Prochlorococcus marinus CUG1415: one gene and its partners. The protein of the gene in region 1 binds, or shares a complex with, the protein of each later gene. Links are inferred from orthologs where the notes say so. Each region holds a gene or a part of one and is shown in the gene's direction. Other genes may lie near its edges.

Region 1 (5,728 bases):
TATAACAAATACAAAAATCCCAAAAGCTTTCAACACGATGGTTTATGATTCGGCCGAAATAGAAAGAATAACTGAAATAGCAATAAAAATTGCTAACCAAAGAAATAAAAAAATATGTTCTGTGGATAAATCAAACGTTCTGGAGGTTAGTCAATTGTGGAGAGATACAGTTTTAAATATCACCTCAAAAGATAAAAATATATCTTTATGCAATATGTACGTTGATAATGCAGCAATGCAATTAGTCAGAGATCCCGGTCAATTTGATGTGATTTTAACAAGTAATTTATTTGGCGATATTTTAAGCGATTTAGCCGCAATGTTAACTGGTTCTATTGGTATGCTTCCATCTGCATCTCTAAACAATAATGGGCCAGGAGTTTTTGAACCTGTTCATGGTTCAGCTCCGGATATAGCTGGTAAGAACATAGCAAATCCTATTGCAATGCTTTTATCCGCTTCAATGATGTTAAAAATTGGATTAAATGAAGAAGAAGCCTCAGAAAATTTAGAAACTGCTATTGATAAAGTTTTATCAAAAGGATTTAGAACAGCAGATTTAGGTGATGGATCTTCCGAAGTATTATCTTGCAGTGAAATCGGAGATAAAATAATAGATGAAATTTAAAAAAATTAATAAATAAAAAAATATTTTTAAGTTGAACATAAAGATGGCATATGACCTGTCAGAATCATTAGATATTGTTTTTAAAAAATGTCAAAACGTCATCCAGTAGTCGCTGTAACAGGATCTTCAGGAGCAGGAACAAGTACAGTAAAAAGAGCCTTTGAGCATATTTTTGCCAGAGAAGATATTGTTCCCGCAGTTGTAGAAGGTGATAGTTACCATAGGTTTGAAAGAATGCCTATGAAAAAAGCTATGGCAGAGGCTCTTTCAAAAGGTGAAAATTTTTCTCACTTCGGTCCAGAGGCTAATCTTTTTGACAAGCTAGAAGAACTTTTTAAAATCTATGGTGAAACTGGAGGAGGGAAGAAAAGATATTATTTACATAGTCCGGAAGAAGCGGAAGAACATAATACAAGACTTGGTACATCCCTAGAACCAGGGCAATTTACTCCATGGGAAGATATTCCTGAGGGAACAGACGTACTTTTTTATGAAGGTTTACATGGCGGAGTAGAAGGTGATGGATACAATGTGGCATCTTATGCTGATTTGCTTGTTGGAGTTGTTCCGATAACAAATTTAGAGTGGATTCAAAAAATCCATAGAGATAATGCAGAAAGAGGTTACTCCGCTGAAACCATTGTTGATACTATATTGAGAAGAATGCCTGATTATATAAATCATATTTGTCCACAATTCAGTAAAACCGATATAAATTTCCAAAGAATTCCCACAATTGACACTTCCAATCCTTTCATATGCAGGAATATTCCAACTCCTGATGAAAGCTTTGTGATCATACATTTCAGAAAAGGGGCAAGAGAGAAATGGGGAATTGATTTTCAGTACTTGCTTGGAATGATTCACGATTCATTTATGTCAAGTCCAACAAGCATCGTTGTAAATGGTGGGAAAATGGGTTTCGCAATGGAACTTATTCTTACTCCAATAATTCATAAAATGATTGAGGAGAAAAACAAAGGATGATTAATTTTCGATAATCAACTCAAATCCTTATTTTTTTTTAAACTTAAAGGAGTTTCTAATCTACAAAATCTCAAATTTTTATATATCTTTCTTGATAAAAGTACCTTACTTAGATTTAAATAAGAAAAACAGGTAACGTTGTGTCATTAATCGACTGGTTTGCAGCAAAGCGTAAAGATCAATTTGTTGGGAAAGTTTCGCAAGATACTGACGAGGGAGATGGTTTGTGGGTTAAATGCTCAGAATGTTCGCAAGTAGCCTATAGAAAAGACCTAATTTCAAATTTCAATGTTTGTAGTAATTGTGGACACCACAATAGGATTAATAGCGATGAAAGGATAAATATAATTGCTGATAAAAATTCATTTAAAGAGTTTGATAGTTCACTAAGTCCTACAGATCCTTTAGGTTTTAAAGATAGAAGGTCATATGCTGATCGAATTAAAGAAAGTCAAGCAAGTACAGGTTTAAGAGATGGAGTCATAACAGGTTTCTGTTCTGTAAATTCAATGCCTTTAGCATTAGCTGTTATGGATTTTAGATTTATGGGAGGATCCATGGGTTCAGTAGTTGGTGAAAAAATTACAAGGATAATTGAGAGAGCAACTATAGAAAATTACCCAATTCTAATTGTTTGCGCATCAGGTGGGGCAAGAATGCAAGAAGGCATGTTAAGTCTCATGCAAATGGCGAAAATATCTGGAGCACTAAAAAAACATAAAGAAAGAAATCTTCTATATATGCCCTTACTAACTCATCCAACCACTGGAGGGGTAACAGCTAGCTTTGCGATGTTAGGTGATTTAATTTTGGCGGAACCTAAAGCACTTATTGGATTTGCTGGTAGAAGGGTTATTGAACAAACATTAAGGGAAAAATTACCCGATAATTTTCAAACAGCTGAATATCTTCTTGACCATGGTTTTGTTGATGTAATAGTTAAAAGGAAAGATCTCAAGGATACTTTGAACAAAATTTTAAAAATTCACGGTGTAAAAGAACTTACAGATGCAAATATATAAAATGAAAATTATTTATAATTTGTTTTATTTTTCATTAACTCTTTTATTTTTCATTTTAAGTTTTGCTTCCTATTCAAATGCAATAGGAAATGTTGATTGGATTCTCCTAAAAGAGAATAATGATGGGAAAGAATGGCTTGACAAAGGAAGTTTCAAGCTACTTCCAAATGGTGAAATAAGTGTCCTGACAAAGTTCTTTAAAAATCCAACCAATTCAGAGGATGATGGAGAGTTATCACTTTATGTAATGAGAATTAATTGCGATGATAAGAAGTTCAAAGATACTTCCATAAATGGAATTCCTCAATTTAATTCAAAATGGCAAACTTCTCATGATGATGAACTAATAGATGTTGTGATAGAAAATAGTTGTTCAGAGTTTATTAAGGGATAAGAATGAATACTAAAAATAAAAAATTAAAAATAGCCATCGCTGGACTAGGTTTTGGGAAAAAAGTTCATTTAGAGGCGTTAAAAGAATCTGGTTATTTAACGCCTGTAGCTATTTATCATTATGAGAAAAAACAAAAATCGATTTTAGAAAAACAAACGGGATTAGATTTTTTTCATAATTGGGAAGACTTAGTTAAATCTCCAGAAATTGATGGTATTATTATTGCTACCCCTCCTGAATCAAGATTTAAATTAGCAAAACAAGCTCTTGAGAATAATAAAAATTTGCTACTAGAAAAACCCGTTTCAATAACTTCCTCTGAAATTGAAGAGCTTCAGAGAATATCTTTGATTAATAACTTAAGCGTATGTGTTGATTTCGAATATAGAGCAGTACCCCTTTTCCTTCAGACAAAAAAACTTATTGATGAAAATATCCTAGGCGATATATATTTAGTCAAATTAGATTGGTTAATGGGCAGCAGATCCGACCCTAAAAGAGTTTGGAATTGGTATTCTTTGGAAGAAAAAGGTGGAGGAGTTATTGGCGCATTAGGTACTCATGCATTTGATATGTTGAATTGGTTTTTTGGAGAATCAATAAAAGTTTCTGGAAAGTTAGCCACATCAATAAAAAAAAGACCTTTAACAAATTCATCTGATTTACTTGATGTTACGAGCGAAGATATTTGTCTAGCCAATATAGAAATATCAAACTACAGTTCTAATCTTATTCCATGTCAGGTATCTTTATCATCGATTTCTAAAAACGGTAGAGGATTTAGTTTAGAAATATATGGCAGCGAAGGTTCACTTATTCTTAAAAGCGAAAACCAAAAGGATTATGTACATGGTTTTAATTTAAAATATTCGAATAATGACAATAAAATACAAAATCTAACTGCAGATTCAAGTTTTAATTTTGAAAAAACATGGACTGATGGGAGGATAGCTCCAATTTTGAGAATTCAAAATTTATGGGCCGAGAGTATTTTTAATAAAACACCCATCATTCCAGGTTTATGCGAGGGACTTGCCAGTCATAAAGTTTGCGAAGCCATAAAAGAATCATCGAAAAGTGGATTAACCATAAAAATTTAAGGCTATACATTTTTAAGTAGCAATTATCACCCAATAAAGTATTAGATTGATTTTATTTTTTATTCATATTCTGGAAAAATCAATTGAACTGAATTATTAAAGAATGGCTTTAAATTATTACAAAAATGAGCTTAAAGAAAATGCTCAATTACTAGCTTCTAAAGGGAAAGGGATATTAGCGGTAGATGAATCAACTAAAACAGTGGGGAAAAGACTCTCTGGAATTGGAGTTGAGAATACTGAAGAGAATAGGAAGGCATATAGAGGAATGCTTTTTACTACAGAAGGTCTCGGGAAATACATCAGTGGAGCAATTCTCTTCGAAGAAACTCTTTATCAGAATCACCAAGATGGTGAGTCAATGGTTAAGAAACTGAATGATTTAGGTATTATTCCAGGTATAAAGGTCGATAAAGGTTTAAATCCACTCCCTGGAGCAGGAGATGTAGAAACTTTTTGCTCTGGCCTAGATGGATTAGTTGAAAGAGCAGCAAAATATTATGAACAGGGTGCAAGATTTGCAAAGTGGAGAGCAGTTCTGCAGATTACAAATGATGGTTGTCCTTCAAAACTATCAATACAAGAGAATGCCTGGGGATTAGCAAGGTATGCAAGATCAGTTCAAGAATCTGGTTTGGTACCAATTATTGAACCTGAAATATTAATGGACGGCGACCATACTATTGAAAAAACTGCTGAAGTACAAGAAGAAGTAATAAAGCAAGTTTATATTGCCTGTCAAGCAAATGGAGTTTTTCTAGAAGGAACACTATTAAAACCTTCTATGACCGTTAATGGAGCAGATTGTCCAACAAAGGCTGATCCCATGAAGGTTGCTGAAATGACAATTAGAACTATGGAAAGATGTGTTCCTGCATCTGTCCCTGGAATAGTTTTCTTATCAGGAGGATTAAGCGAAGAGGCTGCTTCTGTTTATTTAAATAATATGAACACACTTTTCAGGAAAGCTTTATGGAATGTTTCATTCTCCTATGGAAGAGCATTACAGCACTCATGCCTAAAGGCCTGGAAGGGAAGTGATATAGAAGGAGGTCAAAATGCTTTAATAGCAAGAGCTCAAGCAAACTCTGAAGCTTCAAAAGGTGCCTATGTAGCAGGATCTCAACCTTCATCTGATGAACAATTGTTTGTAGCAGGCTACAAATACTAACTAAAAAATTCTAAAAATACACTCTAGGTCATAAAATTAGTTTCTTTAATTTAGTATTTTGTATATCTAATAACGTGACATTTGATACCTCTTTATACTAAACTCTCGGAAACATATGCTTTACATAGCATTTAACTTATTTTAATTATGGCCCTAGTTCCACTAAGACTACTTTTAGATCACGCTGCTGAGAATGGTTACGGTATTCCAGCTTTCAATGTTAATAACCTTGAGCAAGTTCAAGCAATCATGGAAGCAGCATATGAAACTGATAGTCCTGTAATCCTCCAAGCTTCAAGAGGAGCAAGAAATTATGCAGGAGAAATTTTCCTACGTCATCTAATCCTTGCTGCGACAGAAACATATCCTAATATTCCAGTGGTAATGCACCAAGACCATGGTAATGAGCCATCAACATGCTATTCA
Region 2 (5,816 bases), 680 kb from region 1 along the record:
GGTGCTGAAGAAAAATTGAACCAATTAAGTAGTGGTCTACTTGAGAAACTTGGAGTAGGGGGCTCTTCATGGGATGAAAGGGAAGCAAATGGGTACTCAGCAAATCTTGTCCCCGTTGAGAATCAGTTACTGTCTGGATCGGAATCAGAACAAACAAACAATTTGGTTGAAGAATATGAAGAAGAAGTTCTTGAAAACGATGATTATGAAGATGATTATGAAGATGATTATGAAGATGAACTGGAATACGTTGAAATAAAGAGTTCTGCAGACGTAATGAATAATAGTAAAAAACTATATATGGAAAATGATTATCCTGATCAGATCGAGAATCACAATACTTTGAATCAAATAGATGAACAAAAAGATATCGATCTTAAACAAAAGAAAAAGTCAAATAATAATTTGGCATCGAAAAGACCAATTCAAAATGCAACAGAAACTTTAGATATTGAACCATTAGATGAACAAAATTTAGTTAAGGATAATCAAAAATCAGAAACTTTTGAAATTGATGATCCCTGGTAATTAACAAAGTTTTTTTATTGAATTAAAAATTATATAAGCAAGTTTTTCTGCAGCTCCTTTCCCTCCTCTTTCTTTGACTAAATTATCACTAATATTTTTTAATTGATCCCTATCTTGAATTAGAAATAATACTTCCCTTGCAATTTTTTCAGGCGAAATATTGCCTATCCTTTCTGGAACAATCATTTTTTTTGCTTTAATATTTGGCCATGCAAAAAACTTCTTTTTTTTAAAATAAAAATATTTAACTATAAATGTTAGGAATCTGTTAATGAATGAAATTTTCCCAATTACTCCAAAAATACCATCCCAGGCATTCATCATATTTAAATGTTGAGTTGGTAGAACTACTAACATTGGAAGAGCTATTGCTGCTAATTCTGCAGTATTTGCCCCCACAGTTGTAATAGCAAGATCACATTCTTTTAATATCTCATAGCAAGGATGTTTCTTGATTAGATAAATTTTTGTATTTTTTGATGTTTCAATTACATAATCAAAACAGGAGTTTTTCATATTTTGAATTGTTTTGATTTTTGATGAGTAATATTTTGTAATAGGATTTTTTTGGCTTTGAAAGAATAAATATTCACTTTTATTGGTGGTTGGGGCAATGGGGATTATAAACTTTATATTTTGATTTTTTTTTGCTATGTGATCTGCTATTTCTAAGAAGAAAGGAATTCCAATAGAGAGTTTGGCTTTTTTAGACCCAGGTAACAATGCAATATAGTTTTTTTCTTTATCTTTTAATGATATTTCACTATTTAGTTTGATATCTGCCATCAAATCCCCTATGATTTGACACTTATTTTTATATCTTTGAGGTATAAGCTCTTTTACTTTCACATTCATAGCTGCAATTTCGTTTGTCCATTGAGGCCATCTTGCAATCCATTCAGCATATGTGATATTCATATAACCTAATCTTTTAGCTAGTAAAATGCTCCAAAATTGATCCCCACCAAGGAAAATAACCATTCCTTTTTTTGGCCAATTAGCAAACGAATGTGGGTTTATTAATAATTTCCAAAAACTCTTTGATTTTGTAATTAATTCGAATTTATTCCATGAGTGTGCGACTGTAAATTCTTTACCAGTTGCATTTGGACAAGGAACCAGAACCAACCTAAGAATGAAATCTAGTTTCTCGTTATCACATAGAGATCCATTTATTTTGTTAAGCTCCTCTACTACAGGCCTTACCCATGTAGCTAATTCACCAGGACCATTAGATACTATAACTACTGCAAGTGATTTTTTGTTCATTGCAGTTAAACCAGAATACATCAAATGCGGACGGCGAGACTTGAACTCGCAAGGCCTAAGCCACACGCTCCTTAGACGTGCGCGTCTACCAATTCCGCCACGTCCGCAAAGGGCTTTCAAGCACAGCTAGGTGCCTTAACCTTAAAAATATCATACATTATGACTGTAATCAGGATGTAGTTCTCAGAGGGAATTTTTGAATATTGTGAATTATTTTTCTATTGCATAAAACAAATATTTTTACTCATTTAACGTTCGAGGTTGTATTGTAAAAAAATGTCCTAAGATCACTAAAAAAATTTTGTTAAATACTTTGGCAAATAATTTTTTATTTTAAGTCATTTTCATTTCTTCAATTTAATTTTCATAATGGTTGAAAAAGTTTTAATTGCTAATCGTGGAGAAATAGCTTTACGAATTGTCAGAAGTTGTAGAGAACTAGGTATTTCAACAGTGGCAGTTTTTAGCACTGTAGATAAAAAAGCATTGCATGTTCAGCTTGCTGATGAAGCAGTTTGTGTTGGAGACTCGCTAAGTAATAAGAGTTATTTAAATATTCCAAATATACTTGCTGCTGCTACATCTAGAGGCGTTGATGCTATTCATCCTGGTTATGGATTTCTTGCTGAAAATGATAAATTTGCTGAGATGTGTAACGACCATGGCATAGTTTTTATTGGGCCATCTCCTAAAGCTATTAGATCTATGGGAGATAAATCCACAGCTAAAGAAACTATGGAAGAAGTAGGAGTTCCAACAGTACCTGGAAGTAAAGGCTTGTTATCTAATGTTGATGAGGCTTATAAATTGGCAGAGGATATTGGCTATCCAGTAATTATCAAAGCAACTGCTGGAGGAGGTGGAAGAGGCATGAGGTTGGTTGAAAATGCAGATAATCTTGAAAAAATGTTTAAAGCAGCTCAAGGTGAAGCAGAAGCAGCTTTTGGTAATGATGGTCTATATATGGAAAAATTTATAAAGAAGCCAAGACATGTAGAAATTCAAATTTTGGCAGATAGGTCGGGTAACGTTGTTCATTTAGGAGAGCGAGATTGTTCAGTTCAAAGAAGACATCAGAAATTATTGGAAGAGTCTCCTAGCCCTGCAATTAACACCGAACTAAGAAAAAAAATGGGAAATGCAGCGATTGCTGCTGCAAAAAGTATCGGTTACGAAGGAGCTGGTACAGTTGAATTTTTAGTCGATGATGATGATAATTTTTATTTCATGGAAATGAACACTAGGATTCAAGTTGAACATCCTGTTACTGAAATGGTTACAGGCGTAGACTTAATAGCTGAGCAAATTAAGATCGCAAGCGGAGCTAACTTGGAATTTAATCAAGATGATATCAATTTAAATGGTCATGCCATTGAATGTAGAATCAATGCTGAAGATCCATCTCATAATTTCCGGCCATCACCTGGAAAAATAACTGGGTGGCTTCCTCCCGGAGGTCCTGGTGTAAGAGTGGATAGTCATGTTTATACTGGTTATGAAATACCTCCATTTTATGACTCCTTAATTGGTAAATTAATAGTCTGGGGAAAAGATCGAAATACTGCAATTAAACGTATGAATAGGGCCTTAAATGAATGCGCAGTAACCGGTATTCCTACAACAATTAACTTTCATTTAACCTTATTGAATAAAGCTAAATTTAAGGAAGGTAAGATACATACAAAATATGTTGAAGAAGAATTGTTACCCAATTACTGAGGAATAATTAAATAATCTCTATGAGATGTGTGTATGCAATGCAAGTTTTATAAGCCCTTGTTGACCTACTAAAATCTCTCTTAAAAAACTGATGACTCCAATCCAAATTACTGGTCCTATATCAACTCCTCCTATAGGGGGAATTAATTTCCTTGTTTGATTAAGGATAGAGCTTGATGGTATCGAAATGAATAACCACAAACCTTTACTTAAATCAATTTTTGGGTACCAAGTAAGAATTAATCTAATTAAGAAAACTATAGTTAGATATGATAAAGAAATTCCTAAACTAATATCTAAAATTTGGAGAGAGTTTTCAAGCAAGGAAATCACAAATATTTAATTCATCTTAATAAATAACCCATTAAATAGTATTTAATTCGTATTATAAATTGAGAATTAAATATTTAAAAAGTGTTTCAAATTTCAAATTTATTACTAGCTGCGGATTTTTCTGCCCAAGTTGCAAATAATTCCGCAGTTGGAATGATAGGTAGTTTTATTGCAGCCGCTTTACTTATCGTAATTCCAGCCACAGCCTTTTTGATTTTTGTTAGCCAAAAAGACTCCCTTGATCGTACTTCTACTGGAAGACGCTAGTTTTTATAGAAGTTTTAAGTAAACTATATATAGGGTGATTTATTTTTCCCTTTAAAACATAAATTTTGGAGAAAGAATGTGGTCAATGCTAGTCTCAATTGGGCCAGTATTGTTGGTATAGTTCTTGCAGTATGTGGAGGCGGTCTTTACTTTTTACGATCCGTTAAACCTGCATTAGCAAGAGATTATGATGTCTTCTTTGCAGCTATAGGACTTTTGTGCGGTGGAATATTATTTTTTCAAGGCTGGAGATTAGATCCTATCCTTCAGTTTGGTCAGTTTTTATTGGCAGGAACTACAGTTTTTTTCGCATACGAAAGTGTTAGGTTGAGGGGAGTTGCTACGGATCAAGCTAGAAGGTCCTCTTATTTTGATGATGATCCTATTTCTGATGAGCCTAGGAATTCTAGAGGTCGTTTTAATGAAGATTACGAAAGGTTTGAAGAATCTGAAAGACCATCTAGAAGATTCAAACCTCAAGAAGATGATTTTGAAGAAGAATATATAGAGGGGATATCTCGCAGGAGGAATGTTTCAAGAGCTATACCTGCTTCTGCTGTAAGTAGAAGAAGGCCAGCTGCAAGAGAAGTAAATCAATTTGAAAATGACGAACCTATAAGAAGAAGAAGGCAGAATTCTGAAGATAGAAATAGTAATGAGGCATTAAGAAATAAATTTGGTGAAAGAAGAAGTACTTCTCGAAATGAAGTTAAAACAGGGTCAAGACCCAGAAGGAATCAGACAATATCAAGACAAGCAAATATTTCTTCTTCTGATGATTCTTCTCCATTAAGAAAGAAATCCACAAGATCTCCCATTAGGCAGCAAACTTCAAAAGATCAAGTAGAGGATGCATCATTCAAAGATGCGGATGCAGTAAAAAAACCTCGTGTAACTCGTAGAGTAAACTCTACTGAGAGATCAAGTTCAAAAAATCAAAGTGGTAGATATACCGTTGGGAAAAATAGAAAGAAACCTAGAGATAACAGTTCTAGATTTGACGATTAATTATAAGATTCCCGCCCATTTTAAAAATGATTGTTGACTTAATAATTCAATTAGTATTATTGCTAAGAATCCAATCATAGCAAATCTTCCATTAGTTATTTCTGAATACCTACTCCATCCAAACTGATAGTTATCATCAACTTCCTCAGATAATTTGTCATCTTTTTCTGTCTTGGTTAGTTCATCAGCAGGGGATGGTTTATCATCAACTTCCTCAGATAATTTGTCATCTTTTTCTGTCTTGGTTAGTTCATCAGCAGGGGATGGTTTATTGTCAAATTCTTCTTTTGTCATAATTTATTAATTTATATTTGAGTTGAAATCAAAATTCTTTGATGGCATTAGAGACCAATTACCTTTACCACTTAATTCAAGGACATTGTCATGAAAGATTTTAAGAGTTGGACGATGACCAACACTAACAAGAGCAATATTCCTCTCTTTCAATAAATTATAAAGATAATGTTCTGTTTTTATATCTAAAGCACTTGTAGCTTCATCAAGAATTACAAACTTTGGAGAATTTAATAATAATCTTGCAAATGCTAATCTTTGTTGTTCTCCTTGAGATAATATTCTTTGCCAATCTTGTTTTATATCTAAGTCAGGATATCTTTCAATTAAATTTGGAAGTTGTACTTCTTTAAGAACTGCTTGCAAATGTTCATCACTGAATCTGCTTGTTCTCAATG
Region 3 (5,716 bases), 250 kb from region 1 along the record:
AAAACCAGAATTGGTAGGTGATGCACGCCCAAATGAGGGCATTAAAGGACAGATCCCAGAAGGTTGGAGTCTAGAGGGGAATGCGCCTACTGCTTGGCTTACTGACGACTTTAGTAAATCAGGTGTTATAGGGGATAGCAGAGGAGCAAATGAGTCTTTAGGAAAAAATCTAAAGGAATTATTAGTTAATCATTGGTTCAAATTGATAATGAATCTGATGCAATCGGATTGGCCCAATATAAATTGCAATAAATTTTAGTAAAAATGTGATTTAACAATTGAAAATATTTTCATGATATTTAAATAAACTTACTATAATCATGTAATATTCATGCATAATGAGCTAAAGATTACCGACATGCAAACTCTAGAATCAAATAAAAAAACAACTGAGGAATCTACAAACCCGATTTCTTTAGATTTGCCCGACTTCACTACAGATTCTTATAAGGATGCATACAGCAGAATAAATGCAATTGTTATAGAGGGAGAGCAGGAGGCTCATGATAATTACATTTCAATAGCATCCTTAATTCCAAATGAGTTAGAAGAGTTAACTAAGTTGGCGAAAATGGAAATGAAGCATAAAAAAGGCTTTACTGCATGTGGAAGAAATTTAGGCGTAGTTGCCGATATGGAATTTGCTCAAAAATTCTTTTCTAAATTACATGGTAATTTTCAAATTGCTCTACAAAAAGGAAATATAACAACATGTCTTTTAATACAAGCTATTTTAATCGAAGCATTTGCAATCTCTGCTTATAACGTCTATATACGAGTTGCAGATCCTTTCGCAAAAAAAATAACAGAGGGAGTTGTTAAAGATGAATATCTTCATTTAAATTATGGCCAAGAATGGCTTAAAGAGAATTTATCCACTTGTAAAGAGGAATTATTCGAAGCTAATAAGGTTAACCTTCCCTTAATAAAAAAAATGCTGGATGAAGTAGCAGATGACGCATCAGTTTTAGGTATGGATAGAGAAGAATTAATGGAAGAATTTATGATTGCTTATCAAGATACCCTTATGGAAATAGGTCTAGACAATAGAGAAATAGCAAGAATGGCTATGGCAGCTATTGTTTAATTATACTTCTACTTTTTTTAAGCATTTTAATAATTAATCTTTTTAATTAAGTAGTTACCTCTATGCTATTCTTCATAACAACGTATAGACCATTAATAAATTTTAAATGTTTGGGTTAATAGGCCACTCAACTAGTTTTGAAGATGCAAAAAGAAAAGCTTCGTTACTAGGCTTTGATCATATAGCAGATGGCGACCTAGATGTTTGGTGTACAGCTCCTCCTCAATTGGTTGAGAATGTAGAGGTTAAGAGTGCTACTGGAATATCTATTGAAGGTTCATACATAGATTCTTGCTTTGTTCCTGAAATGCTTTCTAGGTTTAAAACGGCCAGAAGAAAGGTATTAAATGCTATGGAACTAGCTCAGAAAAAAGGGATAAATATTACCGCTTTAGGAGGATTTACTTCTATTATTTTCGAGAATTTTAATCTTCTACAGCATAAACAAATTCGAAATACTTCATTAGAGTGGGAGAGATTTACTACTGGCAATACTCATACCGCCTGGGTTATTTGTAAACAACTAGAAATAAATGCGCCTCGCATTGGGATAGACCTTAAAAAAGCAACTGTTGCTGTAATTGGTGCTACAGGTGATATTGGTAGTGCTGTTTGTAGATGGCTTTTGAATAAAACTGGGATTTCAGAACTTCTTATGGTAGCAAGACAACAAGAACCACTAGCGCTTTTACAAAAAGAATTAGATGGTGGCACCATAACAAGTTTAGATGAGGCATTGCCTCAGGCGGATATTGTTGTATGGGTCGCAAGTATGCCTAAAACTATTGAAATTGATACTGATAACTTAAAGAAACCATGTTTAATGATTGATGGTGGATACCCCAAAAATCTTGATGAGAAATTTCAAGGTGAAAATATTCATGTTTTAAAAGGAGGTATAGTAGAGTTTTTCAATGATATTGGTTGGAATATGATGGAACTTGCGGAAATGCAAAACCCTCAGCGAGAGATGTTTGCTTGTTTTGCAGAAGCTATGATTTTAGAATTTGAAAAGTGTCATACAAACTTTAGTTGGGGAAGAAATAACATCTCTCTTGAAAAGATGGAATTTATTGGAGCAGCTTCTTTAAAACATGGTTTTTCTGCGATTGGACTTGATAAGCAACCTAAAGTATTAACTGTCTAAATTATGGCTAAACGTTACCTTCTTGATTTTGAAAAGCCTCTTGTTGAACTTGAGAAACAGATAGAGCAGATTAAAGAATTAGCTCGAGATTCAGAAGTTGATGTTAGTCAACAGCTTCTACAGCTTGAAACCTTAGCCGCTAGGAGGAGAGAAGAAATATTTAAATCTCTTACTCCTGCACAAAAGATTCAGGTAGCTAGGCATCCTCAAAGGCCTAGTACTTTGGATTTTGTTCAAATGTTTTGTGATGACTGGATCGAATTACATGGAGACAGAAATGGGGGCGATGATATGGCCCTAATTGGGGGAGTAGGTTCGATAAATAATAGACCAGTGATGATGTTAGGGCATCAGAAAGGAAGGGACACAAAAGAAAATGTAGTAAGAAACTTTGGGATGGCAAAACCAGGAGGTTACAGAAAAGCTCTTAGATTAATGCAGCATGCAAATAGATTTTCCTTGCCAATTCTTACATTTATTGATACTCCTGGAGCTTATGCTGGTTTAAAAGCTGAAGAACAGGGGCAAGGGGAAGCGATTGCAAGAAATCTACGAGAGATGTTTGGATTGAAAGTTCCAATTGTGGCTACTGTCATTGGAGAAGGCGGTTCAGGAGGTGCACTCGGTATAGGTGTTGCCGATAGGTTACTAATGTTTGAACACAGTGTTTATACAGTTGCCAGCCCAGAAGCATGTGCATCAATTCTCTGGAGAGATGCAGCGAAGGCGCCAGAAGCTGCAGCAGCACTTAAAATTACAGGTAAAGATTTACTTAAATTGGGGATAATAGATGAGGTATTACCAGAACCTTCTGGTGGGAACAATTGGGCTCCTTTAGATGCTGGTAACACACTAAAAGAGGCTATTGAGAAACACCTTAATGATTTACTGAAAATGCCTGAAGATGAATTAATTGAGGAAAGATACAAAAAATTTAGGGTTTTAGGTAAATTTATCGAAGCAAATAATATTGAAGAGATTTATAGTGAAATTCCCCAAAAAACTGAATAAATTGAAACTAGCTTTTATAACAGGTGCTACGAAAGGTATTGGTAGATCTACTGCAATTACTTTTGCTAATGCTGGCTGGGATTTAATTTTACTCTCTAGGAATATGAATTTAATGGAGAAACTAAAGAACGAACTGTTAACTACTAAATCAAAAATTAGCCTAGTTAAATGTGATTTATCTAATCCTCTAGAAATAGATCATTGTGTTAAAGAAGCAATTGTGAAGTATGGTTGTCCTTCAGTCTTGATAAACAATGCCGGTTGTGCATTTAATGGGCCTTTAGTAGAGATGGATTTTGGTCAATGGGAACAAACTATTCAAATAAACCTCACAAGTGTTTTTCAAATTTGCAGCTCAATAATTCCTCATATGAGAAAAAATGGTGGTTTAGTAATTAATGTTAGTAGTCATGCCTCTTATAATGCATTCCCCCAATGGGGAGCTTATTGTATTTCAAAATCTGCACTAGCGATGTTTACTAAATGCTTAAGGGAAGAAGAGAGATCTAATTCAATAAGAGCGTGCACAATTACTCTTGGTTCAGTAAATACTCCACTTTGGGATTCCGAATCAATCAATTCTGATTTTGATAGAACTTCTATGCTCTCTTCGAGTGAGGTATCAGATACTATTCTCTATATGGCTCAAAAACCTGAATCACAATTGATTGAAGACTTAACTTTAATGCCTTCTGGTGGAGCTTTTTAAAAATTTTTTATCTACTTTATCCTTAAAAAGTGATTTTTTTAGGACTATACGAACCCGATTGAACAAGAGAATGTGATATAGTGTATGAGCAATTAAGCTTTTAGAAGATACAGTTAATTAAGTTACATACAATTTTCTTTTTAAAATTTTATGACGTCTACATTACCCAACGATAATATTAGAAACTTTGACGACCAGATTACTAATAAATTAATCTCCGAAATTATAAGAGGCAGAATTAAGAATTCTGGAAGAAGATTTAATGCTAATGATAATATTGCGGATTTTATAAATCCTGGAGAATTAGAAATTTTAGAAAAAGAAGTTGCTTCAAGAGTAAAAGACTTACTGAAGTCTCTAGTAATAGATGTTGAAAATGATCATAATACACAGGAAACTGCTGAAAGAGTTTCAAAGATGTATATAAATGAGGTTTTTAAAGGGAGATATCATGACCAACCGAAAGTTACAAGTTTCCCGAATGATAAGAACCTTGATGAGATTTATACAGTTGGACCTATTTCTGTAAGATCTGCGTGTTCACACCATTTAGTTCCCATACTGGGAGAGTGTTGGATAGGTATTAAACCTGGGAACAAGGTCATAGGACTTTCAAAATTTGCGAGAGTTGCTGATTGGGTTTTTTCAAGACCTCATATTCAGGAAGAGGCTGTAATGATACTTGCAGATGAAATTGAAAAATTGTGTGAACCTAAAGGTTTAGGCATTATTGTAAAAGCTCAACATTATTGTATGAAGTGGAGGGGAGTTAAAGAACCAAATACAAGTATGATTAATTCAGTAGTAAGAGGTGACTTCAGACATGATTTAAGTTTAAAACAAGAATTTTTTGAGCTTGTAAAACAGCAATCTGCTACAAATAATTACTAATTATTTTCTAAAAACTTAATTAACTCTTTTGTTTTTTTAAGATCTTTTATACCTGGAGAAGTCTCAATACTGCTAGAAATGTCTAGTCCATCTGGTTTGATTTCATTTAAAATCTCATCAATCCATTTAATTGATATTCCACCTGCTAACCACCAAGGTTTGCTAAATTGCAGATTCTGTAGATAAATAGATTTTATTTTTTCCCCTGAGCCTCCATAAGTTTTTTCATTCCAAGAATCAAGCAGTATCGCATCTACATAATCTTCAAAAGGTTTTATTTTATCCAAGTCTCTTTTTGTTTTTATTCTGAAAGCCTTCCATATGCCAATATTTGGAATTTCTTTTCTTATTTTTTTGCAGTAATGAATATCCTCATCTCCATGTAATTGAAGGATAGTTTCACTTGGGTTGCCTAAGAAATTTTTGATAATTAAATCTATGGGACAATTTTGCACAACAGATACTCTATGGATTTTTGGATAAAAACTGTCTAAGGTTTTAAATATTTTTTTCTTAATTTCAGCTGATACATACCTTGGTGACTCTTCAACCGAAATAATGCCTATAGCATGCGCTCCTAATTCAGCGACTTTAAGAGCTTGTTCTTCGGAAGTTAGTCCACAAATTTTAACTAAAGTATTAGTCTTGGGCATATCATTATCCTGTATGTAAAATTAATATTATTGCTAAATATAGCGGAGATTATTTTTGAGAAGTTGGCAAATTTTTAAAATATGGGGAATTCCCTTCAAAGTTCATCCCTATTGGTTTGTTATTCTCTTTTTATTCTCATGGAGCATAAGTAAACAGGTTAATTTATCTTCTGGTGATGTCTACAATACTAAAGAAGCTTGGATTATAGGGTTCCTAA

What was found. Proteins that work in one complex are often made in the same cells at the same time.
Region 2: the proteins of accD (region 1) and accC are in contact, whole or in part, in a solved structure (PDB 8UXZ), measured with the Escherichia coli proteins. The link is inferred for Prochlorococcus marinus CUG1415 from one-to-one orthologs.
Region 3: the proteins of accD (region 1) and HA143_RS02895 are in contact, whole or in part, in a solved structure (PDB 8UXZ), measured with the Escherichia coli proteins. The link is inferred for Prochlorococcus marinus CUG1415 from one-to-one orthologs.

The regions. Positions count from the first base shown.
Region 1 is NZ_JAAORL010000001.1:750,845-756,572, reverse strand. The notes cover bases 887-3,696. They hold accD (acetyl-CoA carboxylase, carboxyltransferase subunit beta), read left to right. Parts: upstream 887-1,755; coding sequence 1,756-2,637; downstream 2,638-3,696. Other genes in these bases: HA143_RS04275 (Gfo/Idh/MocA family protein), read left to right, coding at 3,034-3,696; HA143_RS04280 (hypothetical protein), read left to right, coding at 2,639-3,031; HA143_RS04290 (phosphoribulokinase), read left to right, coding at 887-1,615. Outside these bases: leuB (3-isopropylmalate dehydrogenase), read left to right, coding at 1-628; more of HA143_RS04290, read left to right, coding at 716-886; more of HA143_RS04275, read left to right, coding at 3,697-4,131; HA143_RS04270 (class I fructose-bisphosphate aldolase), read left to right, coding at 4,235-5,302; fba (class II fructose-bisphosphate aldolase), read left to right, coding at 5,450-5,728.
Region 2 is NZ_JAAORL010000001.1:72,741-78,556, forward strand. Bases 1,444-4,341 are described here. They hold accC (acetyl-CoA carboxylase biotin carboxylase subunit), read left to right. Parts: upstream 1,444-2,166; coding sequence 2,167-3,516; downstream 3,517-4,341. Other genes in these bases: HA143_RS00370 (glycosyl transferase), read right to left, coding at 1,444-1,818; HA143_RS00385 (YggT family protein), read right to left, coding at 3,535-3,840; psbX (photosystem II reaction center X protein), read left to right, coding at 3,931-4,116; HA143_RS00395 (Ycf66 family protein), read left to right, coding at 4,195-4,341. Also shown: HA143_RS00365 (PRC-barrel domain-containing protein), read left to right, coding at 1-528; more of HA143_RS00370, read right to left, coding at 529-1,443; more of HA143_RS00395, read left to right, coding at 4,342-5,124; HA143_RS00400 (chlorophyll a/b-binding protein), read right to left, coding at 5,125-5,421; HA143_RS00405 (ABC transporter ATP-binding protein/permease), read right to left, coding at 5,425-5,816. UniProt on the Escherichia coli protein: This protein is a component of the acetyl coenzyme A carboxylase complex; first, biotin carboxylase catalyzes the carboxylation of the carrier protein and then the transcarboxylase transfers the carboxyl group to form malonyl-CoA.
Region 3 is NZ_JAAORL010000001.1:506,007-511,722, forward strand. What follows is about bases 1,444-4,241. They hold HA143_RS02895 (acetyl-CoA carboxylase carboxyltransferase subunit alpha), read left to right. Parts: upstream 1,444-2,237; coding sequence 2,238-3,245; downstream 3,246-4,241. Other genes in these bases: HA143_RS02890 (long-chain acyl-[acyl-carrier-protein] reductase), read left to right, coding at 1,444-2,234; HA143_RS02900 (SDR family oxidoreductase), read left to right, coding at 3,220-3,954; folE (GTP cyclohydrolase I), read left to right, coding at 4,105-4,241. Also shown: HA143_RS02880 (creatininase family protein), read left to right, coding at 1-259; HA143_RS02885 (aldehyde oxygenase (deformylating)), read left to right, coding at 359-1,087; more of HA143_RS02890, read left to right, coding at 1,194-1,443; more of folE, read left to right, coding at 4,242-4,845; HA143_RS02910 (phosphoribosylanthranilate isomerase), read right to left, coding at 4,842-5,498; HA143_RS02915 (site-2 protease family protein), read left to right, coding at 5,554-5,716. UniProt on the Escherichia coli protein: Component of the acetyl coenzyme A carboxylase (ACC) complex. First, biotin carboxylase catalyzes the carboxylation of biotin on its carrier protein (BCCP) and then the CO(2) group is transferred by the carboxyltransferase to acetyl-CoA to form malonyl-CoA.